Regions from separate parts of the Pseudoalteromonas luteoviolacea genome, predicted to be linked through region 1. Evidence: predicted binding sites of a transcription regulator. Region 1 holds the regulator's gene; each other region holds the start of a gene.
The links. The regulator LexA, encoded in region 1, represses DNA repair genes until DNA is damaged. The targets are predictions, from matches to a motif close to TACTGTATNNNNATACAGTA.
Positions count from the first base shown of each region.

Region 2: imuA (translesion DNA synthesis-associated protein ImuA) is a predicted target of LexA. The motif match lies at 2,703-2,722, and genes of this name have one in related genera.
Region 3: S4054249_RS14045 (LexA family protein) is a predicted target of LexA. The motif match lies at 2,346-2,365, and genes of this name have one in related genera.

Region 1 covers NZ_CP015411.1:4,546,148-4,550,439, reverse strand. The annotation lists gene S4054249_RS19500 (IS110 family transposase) at 1-116, shown strand, start outside; gene S4054249_RS26660 (hypothetical protein) at 866-1,027, shown strand; gene lexA (transcriptional repressor LexA) at 1,527-2,138, shown strand; gene S4054249_RS19490 (DUF3313 family protein) at 2,470-3,168, shown strand; gene S4054249_RS19485 (efflux RND transporter periplasmic adaptor subunit) at 3,185-4,258, shown strand; gene S4054249_RS19480 (efflux RND transporter permease subunit) at 4,255-4,292, shown strand, end outside.
Region 2 covers NZ_CP015411.1:3,841,430-3,845,721, forward strand. The annotation lists gene S4054249_RS16310 (error-prone DNA polymerase) at 1-579, opposite strand, end outside; gene S4054249_RS16315 (Y-family DNA polymerase) at 579-1,991, opposite strand; gene imuA (translesion DNA synthesis-associated protein ImuA) at 1,999-2,691, opposite strand; gene S4054249_RS16325 (SOS response-associated peptidase family protein) at 2,825-3,520, shown strand; gene S4054249_RS16330 (hypothetical protein) at 3,669-4,292, shown strand, end outside.
Region 3 covers NZ_CP015411.1:3,333,012-3,337,303, reverse strand. The annotation lists gene S4054249_RS14050 (Y-family DNA polymerase) at 675-1,934, opposite strand; gene S4054249_RS14045 (LexA family protein) at 1,922-2,335, opposite strand; gene S4054249_RS14040 (cupin domain-containing protein) at 2,799-3,485, shown strand; gene S4054249_RS14035 (thioredoxin family protein) at 3,543-4,151, opposite strand; gene S4054249_RS14030 (protein-disulfide reductase DsbD family protein) at 4,135-4,292, opposite strand, start outside.

The DNA of each region.
Region 1 (4,292 bases):
AGTTAGTTGCTCGTTCAGGTGTAAAGCGAGCTTGTATTGCGCTGGTGAATAAAAATATCAGAACTGCTTGGGCAATGCTGAAACAAGGTACGAATTACCAACCCGCAATGATTTAAAAAACATTTTAAAAAGAGTTCGACAACAATGTAATTAAAAGGTAAGACCAACCTTCTGAAAACCTGTCTGAACTTGAAGTGAGAATACACTAACGAAGCGTTTAGGACAGAAGGTGCGAATAAATCAAAGGTTAGAGAGTAGCGCTCTCAAAAGAAACCGTATATACGCAAGCATCTTTAATTTTAAAAAACATGTTGTCAAACAAGTGGAGTCCATATACGAGTTCAGGGTGACGGATAGGTTGAGTGCAGTGTTTGGTTAAAACGGCTCCCTTCACCTTGCGTAAAAGAAATGTACTCACTGCGTTCGTTGTCATTAACCTTTTTCACCATGTCGTCCTGAACTGGTTTCAGGATCCAGGCTTTACTTTTTTGATTCGGTTGCTGCGCTTGTAGGGGGGGGGATTGATTATCTCTTGTTAAAATGGGTCACTTCTCCTTGCGCGAAAAAGAGTGGTGCGCTTCGCGTGCTGTCATTAACTTTTGATTTTACTTGCATAAAATTTCTGTTAATTGCACTTTGTACTCTACTTCATGTCTAAATTTGCTATCAAATGTTTAAATTTATAGTTATTTTTTTTAAGTTAACCATTGTTTTTAATGGTTTTATTTTTGTTTTTAGAGGGGTTTAATCTCTCGTTTATATTGTTTTTATAGCAATTATTTAAATTTATTTATTTTCTTAAATTTAATTGAAAGTAATATTAAATGCTGCTAGTTTAACTGTAATCAACAAGGAGAAAATAAAAATGTTATTAAAACTAAAGAAAAAAAATATCAAAGTAATCAGTCATGATAAGGCAAATGTACCAGCACAGATGACTCCGCAGATTGCCGGTGGCTTTTTTAAAACATGGGAATGTACAGGTACAAGAACATGTCCAGGTACTTATACTACAAGTGCTTGTTAAAATATTGAGTAGATGAGCTATATAAAGTAGCTCATCTAGAAAATTAGGTTGAAACATTATCTTCCACGTAGTAGTTAATTCTCCTAATAGTGTCTTCCCCCACCTGTCCTAAACTACACTTACTATGATGTGTTTTATTGATATGCTATATAAGGCTCTAGTTTGAAGTGATATTAAATGCAGAGCAATTATAAAACCTTAATCTATTATTGGCATAAATATACTGATAATTTGGTTTTATAAAAGGAGAGTTATATATTCTATAAATTTTTAGTATCGTTTTTGGTCGCTGTACTGTGTTTTTTATCTTTAAGAGTAAGCTTGAAGCGGTGTGCAGTAAGAGTGACTTGACTAATCCCTTTCATAATGTTGCTTGGCTAAGCAATTAACCATATCTTCAGCAATCTCTCATTTAGCTCAAGTATTCGGCGTTAAGGATTGCGATTTAATTTTAACTGTATATACTCACAGTAAATGCACTGTATGGAAAACCAGTTATATGCGACCTTTAACTAAACGACAAGAACAAGTATTCGAACTTATCAAAGTTTTTATTAAAGACACAGGCATGCCGCCGACTCGAGCAGAAATTGCGGAATCTTTGGGTTTTCGTAGTGCAAATGCGGCTGAAGAACACTTAAAAGCACTTGCCAAGAAAGGTGTGATAGAAATGGTACCTGGCGCAAGTCGAGGTATTCGCTTAGTTGAAGCTGATGAGCCAGAGCAGCTGGGTTTGCCATTAGTTGGTCGTGTTGCAGCTGGTGAGCCTATTTTAGCCCAAGAGCATATTGAGAATCATTGCAAAGTTGATCCTAGTATGTTTCAACCATCAGCTGATTACTTACTTCGTGTAAATGGCATGAGTATGAAAAATATTGGCATAATGGATGGTGATTTACTCGCGGTACATCGCACGCAAGTTGCTAATAATGGACAGGTTGTTGTTGCACGTGTTGAAGAAGATGTGACGGTGAAACGTTTTGAAAAAGTTGGTAGAAAAGTTTTCTTACATGCAGAAAATGAAGACTTTTCACCTATTGAGGTCGATTTAGAGCAAGAAGTTTTTAATATTGAAGGCCTTGCTGTAGGTGTGATCCGCGGTAACCTTTAAAGCAGCCTATTTTTCTAAGCTGGGGTTTCAAGCTCCAGCTTCACTATCCAATGCTGTCTTTTTTAATCTTTAGAACCCTTTTAAGCTATACTTCCATATCATACACTTACGTTACATAAATATAACATTGGCTTTGTGGCTACGTGCTTGTTAAGCAAAAATAAAAAATTATTTTGCACTAAATCCATGATTCGCAGTCTGAGCTAGTCGTCTTAATTTAAAGAACAACATTAATTTGTATTCATGAGTTACATTTGATTTCAAAAGAGATCAAAGGCTTTCTTGTGATTGTGATAAAAACACTGGAAATGAATAGAATATGGAGCAGCCTATGACTTGGTTTAAAGTAGCATTAATTGCGGCTTTGGTTTGTATTGTGTCCGCTTGTGCATCAAGTTCAAATAATACACGTTCAGGTTTTTTACCTAACTATGATGTATTACTTCCCTCTGATGATTATGAAGACACTAACTTATTTGTAGATAGCACTTTTAACCGTGAAGCTTTAAGTAAAATTAAGGTGCTTTATATACCTCAGTTTGAAGTGTGGATTAACGCTTCTGAATCCGAGTTTTTAAATATTAACCCCCGGCATGTTGCTAAGTTAAGTCATTACATGCAGTCTCAAATGCAAGATAAATTGAGTCCTTACTATCAAGTGGTGACCACAAAACCTGCAAGTGCAGATGACACTGTGCTGACAATTGAAGGTGCTTTCACAGACGTACAATTTGAACCCATTTCATTACAGGTAAGAGATTTTGTGCCTATCCGGCTAGTGTATAACGCGGGTAAAACTGCCTACTTAGCCGCAACAGAGCAAACAGAGGCTCTAACCCATGTTTCTCTTGAGTCCGCATTTTATTTGGGAAGTAGTCAAAATCCAGTTGTGATGATGACAGCACACAAAGAATTAGATGCTGTACTAAAGGCCGATGGTACTGAGAACGTTGAAACGGTTAAGGCTGTGCTTGACGTATGGATAAATAATTTTGTTACTGCGATGACTAAACATCGTAATGTTCAGTAAATCTAAAGGAGCTTTTATGAAGATAATAAAAGGCAAGCAGCTAGGTGTTATGGCAATATTTTGCTTGGCGTTAATTGGTTGTTCAGAGCAAAAGTCAGAGCAAGAACAATCAGAGCAGCTTCGTCCAGTGCGGACATTATTACTTTCTTCACAAGTTGATGGCCCTTTGGTGGAGTTCCCTGCGGTAGTTGATGCTGCGTCTTCGGCGGACCTATCATTTAAAGTGCCAGGTGAAGTTATAGAGTTGCTGGTAAAGCAGGGGCAAGAAATTCAGCTTGGTGATGTTATTGCTAAGTTAGATGCAACAGAATACAAACTTTCTTTAGATGAAGCGCAGGCTAATTATAATAAAGCGCAGGCTGATTTTAGTCGTGCTAAGCAACTTATTAAATCTGGTACGATCTCGCAATCTGACTATGACCAACTACAGTCTCACTTTACGAGTGCAAAAAGTAAATTGGCGAATGCAAAAAATAACTTATCCTACACCAGCTTAAAAGCATCATTTTCAGGGGTTGTTGCACGCACGTATATAGAGCGTTTTGAAGAGGTGCAAGCTAAGCAAGTTGTTGCGACATTACAAGATATCAAGCATGTCACTCTTAAGGTCAATGTACCTGAGAGCTTAATGATTAAAGTCTCAAAAGATGCGCCGAAGCACATTATCGCCGAGTTTTCAGGGATCCCTGATAAAACATTTCCATTAGATTTTGTCGAAGTGAGCACACAGGCTGATGAGGTAACTAAAGCTTATGAAGTCACTCTCAGCATGACGCGTCCCGAGGGGTATAATATCTTGCCAGGTATGACAGCAAAGGTGCTTGCTAAGGGTGCTGATGTGAATAAAAGTGGCCTATATCTACCAATAAAAACGGTGCTTAAAGATGCATCCGGTAATTTTGTTTGGTCTGTTGAGTCTGTAGGTGCTGGCAAAGGAAAGATTAAGAAAAATCCTGTCGTGATTGGTGAGGTTTCCACGCTAGGTTTCCCTGTTATTAGTGGTGTCTCTGAAGGTACTTACATTGTTACTGCTGGCATGAGTAAAGTGAGCGAAGGCCAACTTGTAAAGTTTAACAAGGGGGCGCAGTGAATATAACCAGACTGGCATTAGAAAATAACCGGAC
Region 2 (4,292 bases), 700 kb from region 1:
ATGTTGAAGTCGAGTTCTATTCGCGCTGTGCATTAATACCGCGCCAACAGCACACAGGGGTAATTCAAATTGCTCGGATAATATTTCACAGCGTTGGATGTATCGCTTCTCAAGGTTGCTTAAGTCTCTTTGAACTCCAATCCAAGTACGTTTTGGGTGATGACGTGTGAGCAGCTTTCCCCATTCTTCATCTTTTGGCATACCTTGTGGTAACCAAAGGATAAAGCAATGCTTTAATGATAATAAGTCCCAATTTTCAAGTTGATACGCTCCTTTAGTTGCACGGCGTCTGGCATTGCTGATCACTCGGCATAGTTCGCTATAAGCTGCTTTATTTGGACAGAGTAGTACCACTTTTAATGACTCAAAACGCAAGACACTGCCAATAATAAGCTGTATATCCAGTTTGGTGTTTTTAATCAAAGTGTGCGCGCGAACAACGCCTGCCAGTGAACATTCATCTGTGATCGCCAATGCAGAGTAGCCTAAAAAGTGCGCCTGTTTCACCAACTCTTCTGGATGAGATGCCCCTTCTAAAAAAGAGAAGTTACTTTGACAAAAAAGCTCTGCATATTGCATCAGCTAAATATTCCATGAATAAACCAGCGCTGTTGCCTATCTTTAAATATCCATAAGCGCCTAAACTGCTCATCTTGTGCGATAAAGTAGTCTCGCTCAATTTCATGCCCATCCCACCAGCCCGTTGAGATCCGTTCGGGACCTTGTAATAGCATAACCTTGTTATGAAGCGGCTGAATTTGAGCCAGCAAAAAATTAGGCCTAAGTAATGGCGCTGACTTCTCAGTGACTGAAGGTTTCGAACATTGTAATCTCGGCTCACAGTGGTTTGTAGCATACTCGGGACGCGCATCTGGCATGGTTTGTATTCCATGTATCGCGCCTTCTCCTAACTTTGCGCGCAGTACGCTGAGCAGGTCTGCTCTCGACATGGTACCAATTGGCTCAGAAAATAAATCATCATTGTGATTAGATGGTTCACAAAACTTATCCACTCTTAAAGTGATGGCTTGCAAAGGTGCAGATAGCTGCGTTCGTTCAAGCACTAGGTGACATAAATCTTGCCATTTTTGAGCCCGGTACTCACCTTGCGAACTCCCGACTTTTAAAACGATTGCTTCGGTGTCCCTTTGTACCAAGGTCAGTGCTATTTCATGCGTTAATTTATCACGTGACTTTAAGAACTCTTCAAGTTGTTGTAATAACTTATAAAGTGGCTTTGTCAAATAGGAAAGGTTTTCTAATTCAAACAGTAAGGTGATGTCACGCTGAAATATCTGCGGTGGCTGATAAAATTCGACAGGATGATGGAGTTTTCCTTGTAGCCTACCAACGTAATGAACTAGTTCAGTATCAAAGCGCTTTCCCAGTTCAACCAAAGGAATATCTAACAGCGACTGTACAGTTTTAACACCAACTCGTTGTAGCTGTTGTTTTCGCCGCTCGCTAAACGCCAATGATCCTATCGGTAATTTACCTACCTCTGCAGACAAAGTTGCTTTATCTTCATCTATCTTATCAAACGCTGCTTGAGCAAGCAGCTGCGCCGCCAAAGGCGAGTATCCAAGGCCAAAATGATAGTACACTTGCTGTGACATAAGCCGCGTTTGAATAACTTTCCAATAATGTGCCAAGTTAGGATGCAAAGGCAGCATATTAGATACTTTAAGCAATAAGCCATTAGGCGCTGAAATGTGAATTTCAGCCGTGTCTAAATACAAACATTGAGCCAGCTCTTGTATCCGCTGTTGTTCATTACGCTCTTTAAATTCATATACAGATAATGAGGTATTCATTGCTGCCGCCGTACCTAAACCCATACCGATATTTATACCGAGTTGCCGAGCAGCATCGTTTAACTGAACCACAACATGTTTTTTACTGGAGACTATAATCGTCGGTGGCATCAACGCATCTTGCGCTAACAAACCATCTAACTGTAGCTGAGGAAAATGTAAGTAAAGCCAAAGCACTTTTCTTTTACCTACTGATACTGCGTACAAAAGGCAAAACTTGCCCTGACTGCTCAGACTCATCTCGAAGGATAAGCTGTGGCCAAAGCTGGGGCCATGTCAGTGTGATTTTGGGTTTGGCCCAACCACCTTTCAATTTAGTCACTTTAATATCCAGCCCTTCTCCCCTTGGGGACAACTGCATAGATAAACTCACGGGTAATGAACCGCCTTGAGCAGGATTACAACGTAATAAGCAACACAAGCTTTGCCCAGTTTGTGCACTCAAAATTAGCCGTTTTACCTGATGTATTTGTAGCTCTTGATGCCACAACAATACACTGCTGCAAACACCGCTTTTTAGACATTGCTCAGCAGCCCAAAGTGCTTCCGTCGGATCCGATATTGAAAGCACCCAAACTAACTCTGTCACTATATTTTGATGTAATAATGCGTGAGCATTCACATTAGCGGGCGGGTTTATCATCACACAAAGGCGTGATTGCTCGCGGATGAAAGGCAACAATAAGGCCACTTCTCCAATACCGACTTGGCATTGGATATCGACGATACCGGGTATAGGAAAACCACCTTCAAGGCAGGTATCCAATGTTTCATAACCGGTACTTTGCTTCTCAACTGATCGCTGAGACAAAGGCGCATTATCAGTCCCATGCCATACGAGATTCTGATGCTGTAAAAAATCAATTAAATTGGCCATATCACACACTTTACTGTATACATATACAGTATTATAGATCATAGTTAAAAGTGCAAGTATGATCACTTCTTATCATTCAACGCTAAACTAAAGTGAGCATCACTGATGTATGAAGTGAAGATTAGGAGTGAGTATGTGCGGCCGACTCAATATCACTGATGACCCATTTGTGATCCAAATTTTATTGGATTTAGGTATCGAAAACCCGATAGAAAAAGTTCAATTTTCTCGCTTCAAACGCGCGACAGATAAGATAAGTATCATATATCAAGAAAATAACCAGCGTCTGCTCACCGATGCTATTTGGTGGTTGTTACTATCAGAAACGACAACAGGATTTAAGCCTTCAAAATATACGTCGTTTAACAGCCGATACGATAAACTCAATGTAAAAAGTAGTGCAGCATACCACCCATATAGGTACCAGCGCTGCATTGTGGTGGCAAAAGGGTTTGGCGAAACTCAAAATAATAAAGGAAAACCCCAGCATTATCATGATTTTAAAGCACACAATGCAGCATTGTGCTTCGCAGGGTTATATAAAAAGTGGCTACATCCAATAACAGGAAAATATACTTTTTCTTGCTCAATTATAACCCTTCCCCCTCACCCTAAACTGAAGCCTTTTCACGATAAAGCCAGTCCATTGGTATTGCCACAACAGCCTGAGCTATTAAATAAATGGTTAGATGATAGCTACCATGAAGTCAGTGCATTTTCCCCTCTACTCACTCCATCTTTGCCACAAACACTTATTGCTCAGCAAATTGATAAGCCTAGTTTGTATAATCCAGTTAGCGAAGAAATTGTTATCGAACACGATCTCTAACTTCTTTAACTGCATAAAAAACAAGCTTGCCTCGCAAAAAAAGCAATACTAAATCAGTATTTTTATTTGCAATTTAGAATAAATACTAAATATTTTATTTAGCCTACCGACAAGTGCTTTGAAATTACAACTAAATAAGGAAAGGAAAATGAAAATTAAGCCTTTAGTGCTTGCTTTGGTCAGTTTATGTAGTAGTCAATCTTATGCTCAATCAATCGCACAACTCAACTTTGAACAATCCCTGGAAAACATAACAGTGAACTATGGCGATGTGACTTCTATCGCGAGGACGAATATCAACCCAATCTCTGACCAGTATAGCCTTCAAATAAACGCATTGAGTCACTTTGAAATTGAGCGCTCTTTCGAGCTTAATCAAGCCTTTACAAAGTCTACCCCCTTCGAAGTCAGCTTTGACGTAAAGTTACCAGCGCTTGCAGATGCTCAATTTGCTCAAGATATTTTATTTTACACCTCTTTTACTATTGAATTTAATGATGGTAGCCAAATGCAAATATATGGCTCAGACGCACATGTTGTGCCACCACAAGCACAAAGCATCCATTCTTTTGATACTAAAACCACACTGCCAAAAAACAAAAAAATCAAACACGTATCCGTACAATGGAGCATGCATCTACTCGAAGAGATGCCTGTCATCTTTGATAATATCTCGGCCACAATTGGTGAAAACCATGGTGAAACGAGTACCATGATCGCCCACTTCCCGATTCAGGGTAATTTTGAGTCTGCAACACAAGCACAGTTAAAT
Region 3 (4,292 bases), 1.2 Mb from region 1:
CAAAATTTTTGCATGGTATTTTAAAGTTGTTTTTGTGAAGTTCAGGGACATATTAAGACTCTGTCGTTGAACTTGTTCATCATGATGTCATACCACGATTAGAGTGACTCGCACGTTTTGAGTTGCTCTAGCAAGGCGGTTGATATGCTTGAAAACCTATCATTCATCCATTGACTGGTGTTAATAATAGAGGGCTGCTTCAATGTGGGGCTAACAATAGCATTCGAATCGTTTAACAATATTGAGAGATGTTTTTACTATCGCTTTGGGTTAAAAAACATCCAGTTAATATCTATGCAGTTTTAGTTAATAAATATGGTTCTTAATGTAGTGGTAAAGGCGGGGTTTTGAGCGTATTTGTGCTGAAAAAGTGACATACTTCTTATTAATTCATAAAAAAACTCGTATCGGATTTAGAATAAACACAGCTATTTCATGGTTTTAACCTTATTAATGTGCGGTGTTGAGTGTATGTGTTAATTTGTACAACGCCGTGTGTCATCACCTTTATTTATTAATACTTATTTGCTTAGATTTGAGAGTTAGAAAAAGTTAACCACAGCCTATTAACAAAAACTGTGGATAGAAAATGCTGTTTTGGTGCGATGCGTTTCCTAAGAGGGCACTTTTCGTAAGGACTTTATCTTAAGTGGGTAACTATGAGAAGTTGGGTATCATTGGCATTTTATGAGGGGAATATCAGACCAACGAGTGGTGTAATAAGGTGATAAAAACGCGCGGCGCATGTGCCATGCATTAGATTGTAATTGTGCACCAGTACGTGCAGTGTGGTTGCCAAATCTGGTATTGATTTCATCAAGGCACTTCATCAGAGCTGGGCTATCTTGAGATTGACTGAATAAATCAGTTTGTAAAAAAGTATCATCTTCAAGCTCAATCGCACCAACCCCAGCTTTGTAATACTTCACGCCAGATTGGAATAGTTGATGAAAAATGTCGCTAACAGCTTTGGTAAACACTCTAACATCACTTGAAGCGACGGGGAGTTTCTGGATAAAAGACTTTTTGTAATAGCGGTCTTCAAACGGTGAGCTGTGTGCAAAAATCACAATATTTTTTGCCAATGAATTTTGCTTTCTGAGTTTTTTACTGACAATGGCACAGTGGGTTGCTAGTGCGGCTTTAAGTGCTTTTGGATCGGTGATGCGCTCGCCAAAGCTACGTGTGCTGTATATCTCTTTTTTTCTTTGTGTGATCTCATGCCAAGACAGGCAAGCTTCGCCATTGAGTTCGGATACTGTGCGCTCTAAAACCACACTAAACTGTTTGCGCATCAAGCGCGGGTTTTGATTGGCTAAGTCTAAGGCGCTATAGATGCCTTGTTGATTGAGCTGTTTGGTCAGGCGTTTGCCAATGCCCCAGACATCCTCCACGTTTAAATTCGCCAGTATTTGCCTGCGGCTTTGTTGATTATTTATTACCGCAACACCCGTCGCATTTTTAAATTTTTTAGCGGCGTGATTTGCCGCTTTTGCAAGTGTTGGAGTTGGGCCAAACCCCACGCCAACCGGCAGCTTGGTGGAGCGCCACACGCTGCGCCTGATAACATGCCCATATTGTTCCCAAGAGTCAACAAGGTCGCCAAACCCCTCGAATTTTAAAAATGACTCATCGATAGAGTAGATATGATGATTATCACTGAATTGATTAATCACCTTCATCATCTTGTCTGACAGATCTGCATACAGCTCATAATTGGAAGAACGAATAACGACATTGTGCTCAGCCAAAACTGATTTCAGTTTAAAGTAAGGTTGAAACTTAGGAATATTTAAGCGCTTAGCCTCAGGGGACGCTGCCACAATACAACCATCGTTATTTGACAGCACCACAACAGGCTTATTGCGAATACGCGGATCAAAGACTTTCTCAGCAGAGGCATAAAATGAGGTGGCATCGACTAGCGCATACATCTGGTTAACCCTGAATTTTTTCGATGCATACGTATTGAGCCTGTGACCACGCCCTCTAATTGGAATTGATCACATTCACTGATCTTGACTGGCGCATAAAGGGTGGATGCTGAGCGCAGTACTCTATTTTGTAAGTCGAGCAGCTTGCAGACAAATTCATTATTAAAATTTGCAACTATGACATCATTTTGCTGAGGGGAAACAGCGCGATCAACTAATAACAAATCACCATCAAAGATCCCAACACCTTGCATAGAGTCGCCAGATGCGAGCCCGATAAACGTGGCGTTGGGGTGATTGACTAAGAGTTGATCTAACGATAAACCAAGTTCTTTATATTCTGCCGCTGGTGATTCAAACCCAGTGATACCTGCTTGGGCTTTGATGGGGATTACTTTCATACGTTACCTATACTGTTTATATATACAGTATAGTGTGAGGCCTGCGTGTCGTGCAAGTAGCACAGTCATCAAGTGTCTAAAAAATTCATAAAAACTAAGAAGCTGTGCACCTTGAATCGACTTATCCGATGCAGGCAATCTGCCATTTAAGTTATTAATATTAATAAGTTGAGTGTTTTTACATGTGCTGATATGCAGTTTTGACGGCGCAATTTGGGGCCCGTATTACTCAATCTTAATATCTTTTGTGGGTATTTATTTGACCATTACACATGTTTTGGTTACATTTTTTTAACTTAAAACCGTATTTGAACAGTCGGAAAGCGAAAAATATGTGCGCTTTGCACTCGTTTTGAGTTTTTACGGTCAGTGCCATCTATGAATATGTTGTCTAGGTTGTCAGCTACAGCCACACAGCTAGCGGATAACTGAAATTTGAACAGTATCAAAAAGGAATATGAATATGTCTGCTAACTTAACCGATTTGCTTGCCAATAGAGGTGACTTAACGAGAGCTGAGCTTGATAAGTTTGTTCTATCGCAGTGGCAGCAGGGCAATCACTTTTCACGAGTGCCCTTGCAAGTTTTACCAGACCACAATGAGTTTGAGTCAGTTGCATGGGAAAAAATAGACTGTATGTTGACTAAAATCGTCAAGCAGGATGCGGATGGACTGTCATTTGGTTTTGATATGTTCCCACCCAAATCAGTGGTGAAAGGTGATGTGCATGTACACCCACTAAGTAGTCGGCTTATTTCTGTTTTGGAAGGTTTTGGTACCGCTATTGTGAAAACATGCAAAGGAAAAATGGCGAAAAAAGAAGTGGGTCCTGGAGATGTGATTTTGTTCCCTCATGCTACGCCACATTGTTTTTGGGGGGCTGAAGACGAGCCTATGGTGGTCGAAGTGTTGCTGGGTCCTTATGTGCCATTTGAGCATCCACTACATACGGTTTGTCCAAAAAATGCGAAAAAAATAGCCGAGGCACACCCTGAATTGTTTGAGCCCTGCGATGTGAACGAGCTTGAACTGGTTGCCTCTAAAGTCATTTCGTTGCAAAACCAAGGCGCATTGGAGTTAGATGAACATCAAGTGATGGAGTGGGGCGATGAGTATATTTGCAATTTGGGTGAGGTAGAAGTCGAGTAAACGCCCGAATTGAGAAATCTCATAGATAGGGCTCTAAGCTCGACTTTCTATATAGGGCTAGCTTTTGTATTTAATTGAGCAGCCATAAGGCTTTGTTAGCTTTTGTGTGACAGGCTTGCCCGCCAGCAAGTTGTTCAAGCCTGCTGTGACATAGTTGGTTGCTTTTGCAATATCAGCGGGGTTGGCTGATTTAATACTGTCGATTGCACCAGCGTAACTTAATTTGCCTTGTGGGTTTATGATGTACATATGTGGGGTGGTTTTTGCTTTGTATAATCGCCCGACTTGTCCATCTTCATCAAACAATACGTGTGACGGTGCCGCACTGCGCTTCTGGGTTAGTTCATTGGCTTTTTGTGCGCTAACATGGCCTTGCTTTCCCTCTGCTGAGGAAATAATGGAAAGCCACACGACGTCCTTTTGCGTGTATTGACGCTGCAACGACTGCATGTTGTCACTACCATAGTGTTTCACGACATATGGACACAAGTGATTTGTCCACTCAAGTACCACATACTTGCCCTTAAAATCAGACAGGCTAACGGTTTTGCCAAATGAGTCCTGTAGCTTAAAATCAGGGGCGAGGGTGTCTACTTTCGCTGCAGCGATACTGAGCAATGGTGCAAACAGCATAGACAGCATGAGCCATTTAGTTAGACGTTGCATGGTTAATCTCCTTCTTTGCTTGTTGAATAGCGTTTATTACGATGTCAGGTGTTAAAACCTGAGGTAAAACTTGCTTACTGTGGTTACCCGCATACACAACGTATAAAGGCACACCAGAGCGTTGATATTGTCCTAAATACT